DNA from 4 places in the Photobacterium makurazakiensis genome. Region 4 is predicted to be linked to each of the others. Evidence: predicted binding sites of a transcription regulator. Region 4 holds the regulator's gene; each other region holds the start of a gene.
What was found. The regulator PurR, encoded in region 4, represses purine synthesis genes. The targets are predictions, from matches to a motif close to TNANGNAAACGTTTNCNTNA.

Region 1 (3,345 bases), on a different contig from region 4:
TTGTTGGAAACTCTATGTTCAACTTGGCAGATGAATTTGCAGATTGGGTGAATCGTGGTGGCGATCGTAGCTACGGCGGTAAGTTTTTTGTTTCTAAGCAACTTATGACGTTGTTAGAGCCTGTGACTTTCCGTGGTGTGACGGTACGTCGAGACTCGATTAAGTTATTCCGAATTTCATAATTCCGATGACCCAATATCGTTTATTCAATGACTCTCATAGAAAGAAAAGTTGAAGAACAGATTTTAATTGGTTTTTAGCAATAAAAACCAATTAGCAAAAAAGGATGCTTAGGCATCTTTTTTTGTATCCAAAGCTCTCCAAGCTCGTTATTTGAACGTTTTGGCTGAAATGCGAACTTGGGGTGGAGTGTGATGAAAAAACACCTTAGATGAGGCTCTGGGCGCTTTAATAGGCCTTCAAACTTGTCTGAAGTAGGGTGCTTTGGTATAACTCAGGCATAAGACAGTCAGTCACATAAAGAGATAAGAATAAATGGATGCAGAATTTTGGCATAGCCGCTGGGCAGAAAACCGAATAGGTTTCCACCTTGATGACATCAACCCTGCTTTAACGAAATATTGGTCACAGGTGAATGCGAACCGAGATGACGTTGTATTTGTCCCTATGTGTGGCAAATCGGTCGATCTTACATGGTTGGCTGAAAAGCATAACAAAGTGATTGGTGTTGAGCTGAGTGATATTGCTGTACGCACCTTTTTTACTGAGCATTTTTATACCCCAATGGTAACAACGCTTGGTAACCACCAAACCTTGTATGAATTTGATGAAATCAGTATTTACTGTGGCGACTTCTTTTCAACGCAAATAGATCCAGCCGATGTGGTTTATGACCGTGCAGCGTTGATTGCAATGCCTGAGTCAATGCGTAAATTGTATGTAGAAAAGCTTCTGTCGTTGGTTAAGCCTGGTGGGCGTATTTTATTGGTTACTCTCGATTACCCACAAAATGAAATGGATGGCCCTCCATTCTCTGTACCAAGCATGGACGTTGATGCGTTGTTTACCAACTGTAAGATCACCCATTTGGGACGTTACGATGCTGGTGAGACGCACCCACGCCGTCAGCGTGGTCTTACACGTTTTGCAGAAGAAGTATGGTTGATTGAAGTTAACTAATGCCCGACATGGCTTCTGGGCGGCCTCTTTAAAGTAATAAAAAAGGAGCTTAAGCTCCTTTTTTAATTCGTGTTGAACTTAATATGACGTTGTAATGAACTAGAAGATAACGTTAATGTCTGCTGCTGTAGCGACTGAATCTTCAATTGCTTGTTCCACACTGTCACGTCGGGTTAAAGCAACACCTAAGCGACGTCGGCCATTGATTTCAGGTTTTGCAAACAAGCGTACTTGCGTATTAGGACGTGCAAGCGCAGCGGTTAAATTATCAAAACGAATATTGCTTGATACACCTTCTGCAAGAACAACCGCAGATGCTGATGGGCCGAATTGATTGATCGAGTGAATAGGTAAGCCAAGGAAAGCGCGTACGTGAAGAGCAAACTCAGATAGCTCTTGAGAAATAAGCGTTACCATACCTGTGTCATGTGGGCGAGGGGATACTTCACTGAACAGAACCTCATCGCCTTTCACGAATAGCTCAACACCAAATAGGCCATAGCCGCCTAACGCGTTAACAACCTTCTCGGCAACATCTTGTGCAGCCTTTAAAGCGGCTTCAGACATTTGTTGTGGCTGCCATGACTCGCGATAATCACCATCTTCTTGTCGGTGACCAATTGGCGCACAGAAATGAATGCCATCTACCGCTCGTACTGTTAGAAGGGTAATTTCATAGTCGAACTCGACAAAACCTTCAACAATGACACGTCCAGCGCCCGCGCGGCCCCCTTCTTGTGCATATTGCCATGCAGTTTCAATGTCTGCTGGTGTTTTGATTACACTTTGACCTTTGCCCGATGAACTCATGATTGGCTTAACAACACAAGGTGTGCCAATACGTTCCACAGAAGCCGCAAAGTCGTCAAACTGATCAGAGAACTCGTAAGGTGAGGTTGGAATAGATAGGTCTTCAGCGGCTAAGCGACGAATACCTTCACGATTCATGGTCAGTTTAGTGGCATTTGCTGTTGGTACGACATTTAGGCCATCTCGTTCAAGCTCTACTAATGTCTCTGTTGCAATTGCTTCGATCTCAGGCACCACATAATGTGGCTTTTCAAGTTCAATAACATGTTTTAATGCTTCGCTGTCAAGCATATCAATGACATGGCTACGATGTGCAACTTGCATAGCTGGTGCGTTAGCGTAACGATCTATGGCAATAACTTCTAGACCAAGGCGTTGGCATTCAATCGCGACTTCTTTACCTAACTCACCAGAACCAAGAAGCAGCACACGTGTAGCATTTAGACTTGTTGCAGACCCTAACATCGAATTTCCTTACTGGGTGTAGTCAAATTACCTAGAATCATACAGTATTTTTACACTCGCGCAAACGTTTGCTATTTATGGGGGGAGCAATCTTTTTCCCCATTTTTTCATTGGTTAACCTCAATCATGATTAGCGAATAATTAAGCGGCACTTTACGCTTTTTTGCGTAAAAACCATTCGCACTCATCACTGGCACTTCTATTAAACACCGTTCATAATTTGTCAAAGTTATGTCATATCTGCCTAGTCAGGCTCGAAATTTGGGAACTTTCTCGTTAAGTTACTACCAATTTCGTCTGAATAGAGCAGTAGTATCGTCATGAAAAAAGCGTTAATTGGCTTAGGTTTATTATGTGCATTACCAATCCAGGCACAGGCTTCACAAGCTTTGGGTATGTTTTTTGGTAGTCCAATGTCCGGTATTCAGTATAAGCACCATGATTTACGCTTCTCATTGGGTATTGATGATTTTGGTTTGGCTTTCGATAAGACATTTAATTTAGGATCACTTACTAATGACCCAGGTATGAATAACTTGTATACATTCGTCGGTGCTCAGTATGTCGATAAGAAGCATAATAAGTTAGGTGTACGTGGCGGTGTTGGCTTTGAAGTACCAGTTAACAGTTTTGAGTTTTATGGCGAAGTGGGCCCAACGTTATATGTTGTTGAAGATGTCAATTTAGAGTTGGAAGGCCAATTAGGCTTTAGGTTTCGCTTCTAGTGATGCCAATCGTTGTTATAGGATGCTGTTATAGGTAATAGAGGCGCCGATATTTAATGGCAATCATTATAGTGTCTATCAGGCTGCAATCGCCTGATAGACTAAAATATTATCCAGATTGGTATTATTTTTCTTTGATTAACCCTGCTTCTTCATAATATTGCCTAGCACCGTCATGCAAAGGTGCAGAGAGCCCATCTGTCGT
Region 2 (3,345 bases), on a different contig from region 4:
ACAAGAGTAGGATCGCAGCATGATTCACCTTTAGATACGGGTCATACTGACAAGCCTAACATTGATGTTAATTTTTAGAAGCAATTCACGGTGAGTTTTTTATTGATTACACAAGGTTGCAGGGAATATCGGCTAACAAGCAAGGTAGGTTAGCGGCTGTTCACACTGGCGGCATTGGTAGGTTGCTTGGCCACGCTGTATTTTGTTGTGGCGACGGATGGTCAGTTGATGCTCACTACATTGGCAGCGGTAGGTATAGGTATTACCTTGTACTGAACTGACATCAAAACTGTGCGTCGTGCGCGGTGGAACACCAAACACGTCAGCCATAATAATTTTCCATTCTTTGCCGTGCGGGCGAACACGGCCAAACAACTTGAAAGCCACTAAGTGTGCGACTTCATGTGGCACTACTTCATTGAGAAAGGCATGGGGGTTCTCAGTAAGTAATACTGGATTAAAACGCACTTCCCAACCTTGTAAGCGAGCACTGCCGGCGATTTTTCCGCGTTGCTTGAAGCTCACGGTTGGCATGGTTAATCGCTTATTCAGTCGTTGGTTTGCTTGTTTTATGCATTGTTCGACTTTGGCAATAACTTGGTGTTGAAGCTGAGACATAACGTTGACTTTATAGTTGTAGCCCGACAATCAGGAAGTATAACGAAGTGGGAAAAAACAAAAAAGGAAGCCGAGGCTTCCTTTTCTTTATTCGGAGATGAGCAAACTTATCTGATGTTTGCGAAATCGCGAAGGATTGCTGCTTTGTCTGTCGCTTCCCAAGGGAATTCTTCACGACCAAAGTGACCGTATGCCGCTGTTTGCTGGTAGATAGGCTGAAGAAGGTTCAGCATTTCTTGCAGGCCGTATGGGCGTAGGTCGAAGTGTTGGCGTACAGCTTCAATGATGATGTCGTGTGGTACTTTTTCAGTGCCAAACGTTTCCACCATGATAGATGTTGGATCAGCAACACCGATAGCGTAAGAAAGTTGGATTTCACAACGATCAGCCATGCCAGCTGCTACGATGTTTTTTGCTACATAACGTGCTGCGTATGCTGCTGAGCGGTCAACTTTTGATGGATCTTTACCAGAGAATGCACCACCACCGTGACGAGCTGCGCCACCGTAGGTATCAACGATGATCTTACGACCAGTTAGACCACAGTCACCCATTGGGCCACCGATAACAAAACGGCCGGTTGGGTTGATGAAGAAGTTAGTGTCTTTGTTGATCCACTCTTCTGGCAGTACTGGTTTGATGATTTCTTCCATTACGGCTTCACGTAGATCCGGTGTCGTTACTGAATCACAATGTTGCGTTGAAAGAACAACCGCATCGATACCAACGATTTTGCCTTGGTCGTACTGGAAGGTAACTTGTGATTTCGCATCTGGACGAAGGAAATCTAACTTGCCGCTCTTACGTACTTCAGCTTGCTTTTTAACAAGCAGGTGAGAGTAAGTAATTGGCGCAGGCATTAAAATTGGTGTTTCGTTAGTTGCGTAACCAAACATAATACCTTGGTCACCAGCCCCCTGTTCTTTCGGGTCTTCTTTATCAACACCTTGGTTGATGTCTGGTGATTGCTTACCGATAGTGTTTAGTACTGCACAAGAGTCAGCATCAAAACCCATATCTGAATGAACATAACCAATTTCACGAACGGTTTCGCGGGTGATTTCTTCGATATCAACCCAAGCAGAAGTGGTAACTTCACCACCAACCATTACCATGCCGGTTTTTACGTAAGTCTCACACGCAACACGTGCTTTAGGATCTTGTTCTAAGATCGCATCCAATACTGCATCTGAAATTTGGTCTGCAATTTTATCTGGATGACCTTCTGATACTGACTCAGAAGTAAACAGGTGCTTCGCCATGAGCGCTCCCACAAAAAATGAATGATAATTTCGGACTCTATATGATTGCTAAAGCATCATACAAATGCATATGGATATACGTTTGTATGTATAGAGCTACCTCCGTCTAGACGGCTATAATACGCATTGGTGATATAAAAGCAACAGTACGAAGCATAGGGATATGGTTCGCTAGATAAGCAAACGTTTCCCCTGTATAGCTTTGATTACAGTTAGTTGGAATATGGGTTTACCCCAGCATGTTGATATGGAACTTATTTTTCGAAGGAAATCGTTTGCAGTAAGGGGGGTGACTTTGCGACAATACTCGCCCGCCGAACTCTGGTTAATGTTGAGCAATAGATTGCTAACTTTAATCATCATATAAAAGTCTACGAACCTCTGGAGCAGACATGTCTTCTCGTAAAGAACTTGCTAATGCAATCCGCGCCCTAAGCATGGATGGTGTTCAACAAGCTAACTCTGGCCACCCTGGTGCACCTATGGGTATGGCTGATATCGCTGAAGTACTGTGGCGTGGCCACATGAACCACAACCCACAAAACCCTGAGTGGGCTGATCGCGACCGTTTTATTCTGTCTAACGGCCACGGTTCAATGCTAATTTATTCTCTGCTTCATTTGACGGGTTACGATCTATCTATTGATGATCTGAAGAACTTCCGTCAACTGCACTCTAAAACACCGGGCCACCCTGAATACGGTTACGCACCGGGTATTGAAACAACCACAGGTCCACTAGGCCAAGGCATCACCAACGGTGTGGGCATGGCGATGGCTGAGAAAGCGCTTGCTGCTCAGTTCAACCGTGAAGGCCACGACATCGTAGACCACAACACCTACGTGTTTATGGGCGATGGTTGTTTGATGGAAGGTATCTCTCACGAAGCTTGTTCACTTGCTGGCACATTGGGCCTAGGTAAGTTGGTAGCATTCTGGGATGACAACGGTATCTCTATTGATGGTGAAGTTGAAGGCTGGTTCTCTGACGATACACCAAAGCGCTTTGAAGCTTACGGCTGGCATGTTATCCCTGCGGTTGATGGTCACGATGCTGACGCAATCAATGCGGCTATTGAAGCGGCAAAAGCAGAGACAGGTCGCCCAACACTGATCTGTACTAAAACGGTTATCGGCTTTGGTTCACCAAACAAAGCGGGTACGCATGATTGTCACGGCGCACCATTAGGCGCTGACGAAATTGCTGCAACGAAAGCTGCACTTGGTTGGGAGCATGGTCCATTTGAGATCCCTGCAGACATCGCCGCTGAGTGGGATGCGAAAGAAGCTGGTACTGCGAAAGAAGCAGCATGGGATGAGAAGTTCGCAGCATACGCCGCGGCTTACCCTGAGCTAGCAGCAGAATACAAGCGCCGTGTAAACGGTGACCTACCTGCACAGTGGGAAGAAAAAGCGAATGCAATCATTGCTGATCTGCAAGCTAATCCAGCAAACATCGCATCACG
Region 3 (3,345 bases), on a different contig from region 4:
GCGTTGAGTTGCCTGCTGGCGTAGAACATTGATTTCTTGGTCGATAAGCGCAGCAGGAACGTTGATATCGTTCTGCTCGATTAGGCCGTTAAGAACCTGATCTTTGATGCGACCTTTAACCGCTTGCTTAAGCTCGCGCTCCATGTTCTTACGAACTTCAGCTTTAAGGCCGTCAATAGAACCGTCTTCAACACCGAACTTAGAAACGAATTCTTCAGTTAGCTCTGGCAGCTCTTGTGCTTCAACTTTGTGTAGTTTGATAGCGAAAGAGGCAGCTTTACCTTTTAGGTTCTCAGCGTGGTAATCTTCAGGGAAAGTTACTTCTAGCGTAAACTCATCACCTGCTTTTTTACCAACGATGCCGTCTTCAAAGCCAGGGATCATACGGTTTTGGCCCATTGCTAGAGCGAAACCTTCAGCTTTACCGCCTTCGAATTCTTCACCGTCTACAGAACCAGTGAAGTCGATAGTTACACGGCTATCAGCAGTTGCTTCAGCGTCAACGTCAGACCAAGTAGCTTGCTGCTTACGTAGCGTATCTAGCATGCCGTCTACGTCTTTGTCTTTAACTTCAACTGCAGGCTTTTCTACAGCAATTTTGTCTAGACCCGCTAACGCGATTTCTGGGAAGATTTCGAAAGACGCCTTAAATACAAGATCTTTACCTTCAGCGATATCAACTGGAGTGAAAGTTGGTGCGCCTGCTGGGTTGATCTTTTCTTTAACGATTGCTTCGATGTAGTGACGCTGCATCACTTCACCTAGGATGTCTTGGCGAACAGATGCGCCAAACATACGAGCAACCATTTTCATAGGTGCTTTACCAGGACGGAAACCATCAAAACGACGATTTTTAGCAATTTTCTTCAGTTCAGCAGCAACTGCATCTTCGATGTTAGCAGCAGGAACTGTGATAGTTAGATGGCGTTCTAGACCTTCAGTGGTTTCAACGGTAACTTGCATTTTATTTAACCTCAAAACTTACTCAGTGTTCTCTGAGTGATGTTGCCGATCAGCAATACTGACGGTGGCATCCTTTCGTGTTATGGCTGACAACCACGCCAACACCATAACGCCTTAATTCTGATAATTTCTGTTTCTGCTGACGGTATAGTCACTGAAGCAGAAATTAAAAAACGCGGTATTATAGCGATCCATGACCCTGCCGTCGAGACAGAGTGGCCGCACCGCAATCAAACCTTTCACACAAGATAGGGGCAAAAATTCCATTTACAAGGGTAAAGCCCAAAAAAGTCCTTCACTTTTGCTGTTTTTTGACAATAGCCTCTTTTATTTCCAGAAACTCTGTCTTCATTGTTGCTTTTTAATCCAGCGAATCAATCACCCTCAGGGCGACTAACCACATCTAAATATCGCTTCTAGCCGGTTGTTTGAATACTACACTGTCTAAAAAACCATCAACACATCTCCTCTTCCCGATACAAGATCTAAAAAGGAAATAAAGAATACATACCCAGGATCAAAATTATTCCAAAACATTCTAAATAAGCAACACCGTGCACATAAGAAAAATTGGCATAACGTATTATTTATCGCAGGATCCCTCAGAAATAAAAGGATATAGCGATGAAAAGGAATAAAGCCAAGGTTATTGCATCATGGCAACCCACAAACGAGCGTGAACTATTAGCATTAAAAGAACTACTTGTTCAGGAAATTGCTGGAAATACGAAACAGCACCAAGGTGGAACAGGTGAACTGGGTAATAACACAGGGAGAATGATTCGATAAATTAAAACGAGGGAAATGGCACGCCCTGCAGGATTCGAACCTGCGACCACATCCTTAGAAGGGACGTGCTCTATCCAGCTGAGCTAAGGGCGCATCATTGTAGCGCTAGGCTACGGGACGGGATTATACGTCGCTGATTATTAACGTCAATGCTTTTCCCTCTATTTTTCGTACGTTTGCAACTAAGCGTTCAAACAAAAGGCAAAGCGCTGATAAATAAAACGACCACGTTCTGCATAGTAAAAGTTGCACAGTACTTGTTAAGCGATCTTTGTTTCGTCCCCCTACAAACAACAAAAGATTAAACAACACACATCCACAATCAAAAATTTAACGAAAACACCAAGGCAAACGTTTGCGCTGTAGATCTTGTTCACATTTTTTGCGACAATAACGGCGCTTTAATAAACCAGTTACTGAGTCATCTTTAACAAGATACACAAAGCAGAAACAGCACGCTGGTTATTGCTCACCAATTCAACCCAAAGGATAAACATGGCCGCTCAAATTATTGATGGAAAACTTATCTCTCAAACAGTTCGTCAAGAAGTTAAGGCACGCGTTAAGGCACGCGTTGAAGCAGGCTTACGTGCTCCGGGGTTAGCCGTAGTATTAGTTGGTCAAGATCCAGCATCACAGATCTATGTTGGCAGTAAACGAAAAGCATGTGATGAAGTCGGGTTTGTTTCTAAATCATTCGATCTTCCAGCATCGGCAACAGAAACAGAACTACTCGCTTTGATCGAAGAGCTCAATCAAGACAAGAACATTGATGGTATTTTGGTTCAGCTGCCATTACCTGCCGGTATAGACAGTACCAAGGTACTTGAGCACATCAGCCCAGAGAAAGACGTTGATGGCTTCCACCCTTATAATGTCGGCCGTTTATGCCAACGCATTCCCAAGCTACGATCTTGTACACCAAAAGGGATTATCACATTACTTGAGCGATACAATATAGAAGTCCGTGGTAAGCATGCGGTCGTTGTAGGTGCTTCAAATATTGTTGGCAGGCCAATGACACTAGAGTTGTTGCTTGCTGGCGCAACCACGACTACCTGCCACCGCTTTACTAAAGATCTTGAAGGCCATGTCCGCCAAGCTGACATTTTGGTGGTTGCTGTCGGTAAACCGAATTTTATTCCGGGCCACTGGGTTAAGAAAGGGGCGACTATCATTGATGTGGGTATTAACCGCTTGGATAATGGCAAGTTAGCGGGTGATGTTGAATATGATGTTGCAAGAGAAAATGCGCGTCACATAACTCCTGTTCCTGGTGGCGTTGGTCCAATGACAGTAGCAACATTGATTGAAAATACACTGCATGCCTGTGAGCAGTATCATTCAGAGTAACTAGACATGAAGTGATCTGACTGGTAATAAAAAGCGAGAGACAAGTCTCTCGCTTTTGCTTTCTAACATCAGGTAATGCGGTTTAACGAGAAGTGTTATTCACCATCTCTTTCAAGAAAGCAGTAAAATCCTTACCTAAGCTTTCGTGGCGCATGCCGTATTCAACGAATGCCTGCATATAACCTAACTTGCTCCCGCAGTCATGGCTTTTACCTGACATATGGAAAGCATTGACCTGCT
Region 4 (3,345 bases):
GAATATGCCAAATCCGCCAAACATCGAGCGTGATTTTACGTTGTTGAAACAACTAAACAGTCGTAATGAATTTTTAAGTACTGGTTTGTCCATGCTTCTTCTCGGTGAAAAAAATCTAGGGTCACCTAACAACAGAGCGAGGATTTCAGATTAGCAAAATTAACAAAAGAGTAATGTCAGAATCATGTAAAATATGACGCCTGATCACTATTGCTATATCCATCGGCAACCCCGCTACCTTAAGTCGAACTAGTTATTGAAAACTATGGACTCTTAGGCCGGAAGCTTTGCGTCCCAATCTTTCGAAAGGTTTGCCTTGTTCGTGACTGTTTAAGAATATCGCAGAAGCAAAATTTGAACCTGCTCCCACTTTTAATAGCGTGACCTTGCTCCCATAAATTATTTTATCTTGTATTTATTTAATTATAAAAAACACCCAAAGTTGAGTGTTTATTCTAATAAGGCATAGGGATAAGACTAAAAAAACGGAGGAAAAGCCTCCGTTTCTATCTCGAGTGATTATTGGCTTGTTACGAATTGGTGTTTCGGTTTATCACTGACTTTCTAATCACAAGCTCTGGTATCATTTCAAATATACGGTGCTCATGCTCTTTATCTTTCACTCGCTCCAACAGAATTTCGATAGCTGTTTTACCAAGACGGCGCTTAGGCTGGTGAATAGTGGTTAGCGGTGGAGAAAAGTACGGTGCTAAATCAATATTATCGTAGCCGATAATTGAAATATCTTCAGGTACACGAATACCAGCTTGTGAAAATGTACTGATCATGCCCATCGCCATGATGTCATTGAAGCAAAAGATCGCCGTTGGACGTTTGTCCATTGCAATGATCTTGTTAGCGGCTTCAACTGCAGATTCACATTCAAAATCGCCTTCTAAAATCCAATCTGATTCGACTTCCAGCTCGGCTTCTGACATGGCTTTTTTAAAGCCTTTTAAGCGTTCACGACAAGCTGTTTTATCACTGTGACCTGTTAAGCAACCGATAGCTTTATGCCCATGCTCAATGAAGAACTTAGTCGCAACATAGCCGCCTAACGCAGCATTATCTTGAATTTTATCTGTATGAGGGCTTTCTGGTCCCCAATCCATGACAACCATAGGCAAGTCTTTTTGGCGCTCTAATAGACCGAGTAGGTTTTCATCCAAGTCTGAGCACATGACCAACAAACCATCAACGCGTTTTTCAGCCAGCATGCGTAAATAATCACGTTGCTTCTCAAGGTTACCTTCTGTGTTGCATAAGATAAGCGTGTAACCAGCACCGTAACAGTACTCTTCAACACCGTGTACGACTTCAGCAAAGAAAGGGTTGGTCGATTTTGTAACCAACATGCCAATAGTACGGGTTGTGTTGCATTTTAAGCTACGCGCCACAGCACTCGGAGCGTAGTTTAGCTCGTCAACTGCAGACAGTACTTTTTTCTGCGTTGCTTCTGCGACAAATCGCGTTTTGTTAATCACGTGAGAGACGGTGGTTGTAGAGACACCAGCCATACGTGCAACATCTTTAATCGTTGCCATATTTATTCTTCTAATAATAAGGGTCAAATGACCTAGGTAATTTTAAGCTTTACTCAATAGAGTAGTGCACTGCTAAAACAGTTCACTGTTCTGTTGAGTACAGATAACAGAAACGACAAAAGGCCGCGACACGAATGGGCGGCTTCGTTTCTTATAGTATTCATATTCTATCGCGATTACAGGGTTTCAATTGTTGCATAGTGTAATCGCTTGCGCTCTCATTTTACTCAGTGTAGCAAAGAGTGCAATGTTTCTTGTCTTAATAAATCAGGATTATTTATGGATAAGAACGAATTGGTTTATTTATAACCAGTTATAAATCTGGTGAATTGTTCTGCTAAAGATGAAACGGTAAGTTTATAAAGCCTTTTTAGTTTGATTAAGAAGGCTTTAAGGCAAATGAAGTAGAATGAAAAAAGAGCTATTTTTGGTTTGTTTAACAACAATTTGCCGTTAAATAGCCAGTTTTAATGTTGATTTGGGCTCTTCAATTTCGTGGCTGGAGGTTGCGAGCACAATAGGGTAATTATCGATTGGGTGCTGTGTAATGCAAACAGGCCAACCATAAACGCGTTCGATCGTTTCCTCTGTTAAAGCGTCCTTCGGGCAACCATCAGCTTGAATTCTTCCCTCATTAAGAATGACTAAACGGTCTGCATATTGCGCTGCTAAATTTAAATCGTGAATCACTATGATCACCGCAGCCCCAGACTTCGCTAACGACTTTGCGACTTGAAGGGTTTTATGTTGATGCGCTAAATCGAGTGCTGATGTTGGCTCATCAAGCATCAGAATACACTGCTCACCAGCGCGACTGAGTTGAGTCAGTACCCGTGCAAAGTGCACGCGCTGTTTTTCTCCTCCAGAGAGCGTAGGGTATAGGCGACAACTCAAATTTGTGACATCGACTTGAGCCATTTTATCTTTAGCAAGACTTACCGTTTCTCGATTGGTCAGCGCTAAGGGGAGACCACCCAGCTCAACAACTTCTTGCGCGGTAAAGGCGAAGGTTAGGTTACTATGCTGAGGCAACACACCAAGGTGTTTTGCGAGTTCAGCTGGTGGCCAAGCGGCACGGTTTTTACCAAAAAAGGAAACATGGCCTGTAGACTCTTGTTCACCACATAATACTTTCAAGAGGGTGCTTTTACCTGCACCGTTAGGACCTAGCAAGGCGGTAAGTTCACCACTTTTGATCTGAATAGCTAAATCATCAAGTAGTACTTTATCACCCAATTTAAGGTTAAGCCCTGAAGCATCAATAGCATATCCTGTTTCAACGCTATTTTTTGTCATCAAGTTCATGACATTTTCCCTTTTTGTTTTACGAGCAGGAAGATAAAGAAGGGCGCGCCGAGTAGGGCTGTAATTATCCCAACAGGCAGTTCAGCCGGTGCAACTGCGATACGTGCAAGCATATCGGCAACCAAAAGAATTAATGCGCCAAGCAGAGCAGATAATGGTAAGAGCACTTTATGATTAGGCCCTACGAGCATTCGACCAAGATGGGGGACGATTAAGCCAACAAAACCAATCACACCGGTGAGTGAAACAGCAATACCAACACCTGCAGCGCAAAGTAAAATCAGTAACCTTTTCAGTGTTTGTACATTAACCCCCATATGTTTTGCTTCTGCTTCTCCGAGCAAAAAGGCGTTGAGTGCATTGGCGTTGCGATCAAACATAAACATCAGTACGCCAAGAGTAATATAGGAAAGCGTGATGCCAGGCCAAGTTGCCCCTGCAAGTGATCCCATGCTCCACAGTGATAAATCTCGTAGGGCTTGGTCGTCAGCGTAAT

Region 1: purT (formate-dependent phosphoribosylglycinamide formyltransferase) is a predicted target of PurR. The motif match lies at 2,472-2,491, and genes of this name have one in related genera.
Region 2: metK (methionine adenosyltransferase) is a predicted target of PurR. The motif match lies at 2,144-2,163, and genes of this name have one in related genera.
Region 3: folD (bifunctional methylenetetrahydrofolate dehydrogenase/methenyltetrahydrofolate cyclohydrolase FolD) is a predicted target of PurR. The motif match lies at 2,096-2,115, and genes of this name have one in related genera.

What each region holds. Positions count from the first base shown of each region.
Region 1 covers NZ_JAKJSJ010000046.1:10,659-14,003, reverse strand. Annotated here, with positions in the region: gene L4D09_RS19465 (hypothetical protein) at 1-182, shown strand, start outside; gene L4D09_RS19460 (thiopurine S-methyltransferase) at 496-1,140, shown strand; gene purT (formate-dependent phosphoribosylglycinamide formyltransferase) at 1,240-2,415, opposite strand; gene L4D09_RS19450 (hypothetical protein) at 2,736-3,140, shown strand; gene L4D09_RS19445 (TAXI family TRAP transporter solute-binding subunit) at 3,265-3,345, opposite strand, start outside.
Region 2 covers NZ_JAKJSJ010000031.1:17,414-20,758, forward strand. Annotated here, with positions in the region: gene L4D09_RS14815 (endonuclease) at 1-21, opposite strand, end outside; gene L4D09_RS14820 (SprT family zinc-dependent metalloprotease) at 133-618, opposite strand; gene metK (methionine adenosyltransferase) at 726-1,880, opposite strand; gene tkt (transketolase) at 2,273-3,345, shown strand, end outside.
Region 3 covers NZ_JAKJSJ010000029.1:38,864-42,208, reverse strand. Annotated here, with positions in the region: gene tig (trigger factor) at 1-963, opposite strand, end outside; gene L4D09_RS14085 (hypothetical protein) at 1,588-1,752, shown strand; tRNA gene L4D09_RS14080 (tRNA-Arg) at 1,769-1,845, opposite strand; gene folD (bifunctional methylenetetrahydrofolate dehydrogenase/methenyltetrahydrofolate cyclohydrolase FolD) at 2,248-3,105, shown strand; gene galU (UTP--glucose-1-phosphate uridylyltransferase GalU) at 3,188-3,345, opposite strand, start outside.
Region 4 covers NZ_JAKJSJ010000043.1:50,153-53,497, forward strand. Annotated here, with positions in the region: gene L4D09_RS18810 (TfoX/Sxy family DNA transformation protein) at 1-93, opposite strand, end outside; cyclic di-GMP riboswitch class I at 222-326, opposite strand; gene purR (HTH-type transcriptional repressor PurR) at 531-1,544, opposite strand; gene L4D09_RS18820 (heme ABC transporter ATP-binding protein) at 1,998-2,849, opposite strand; gene L4D09_RS18825 (FecCD family ABC transporter permease) at 2,846-3,345, opposite strand, start outside.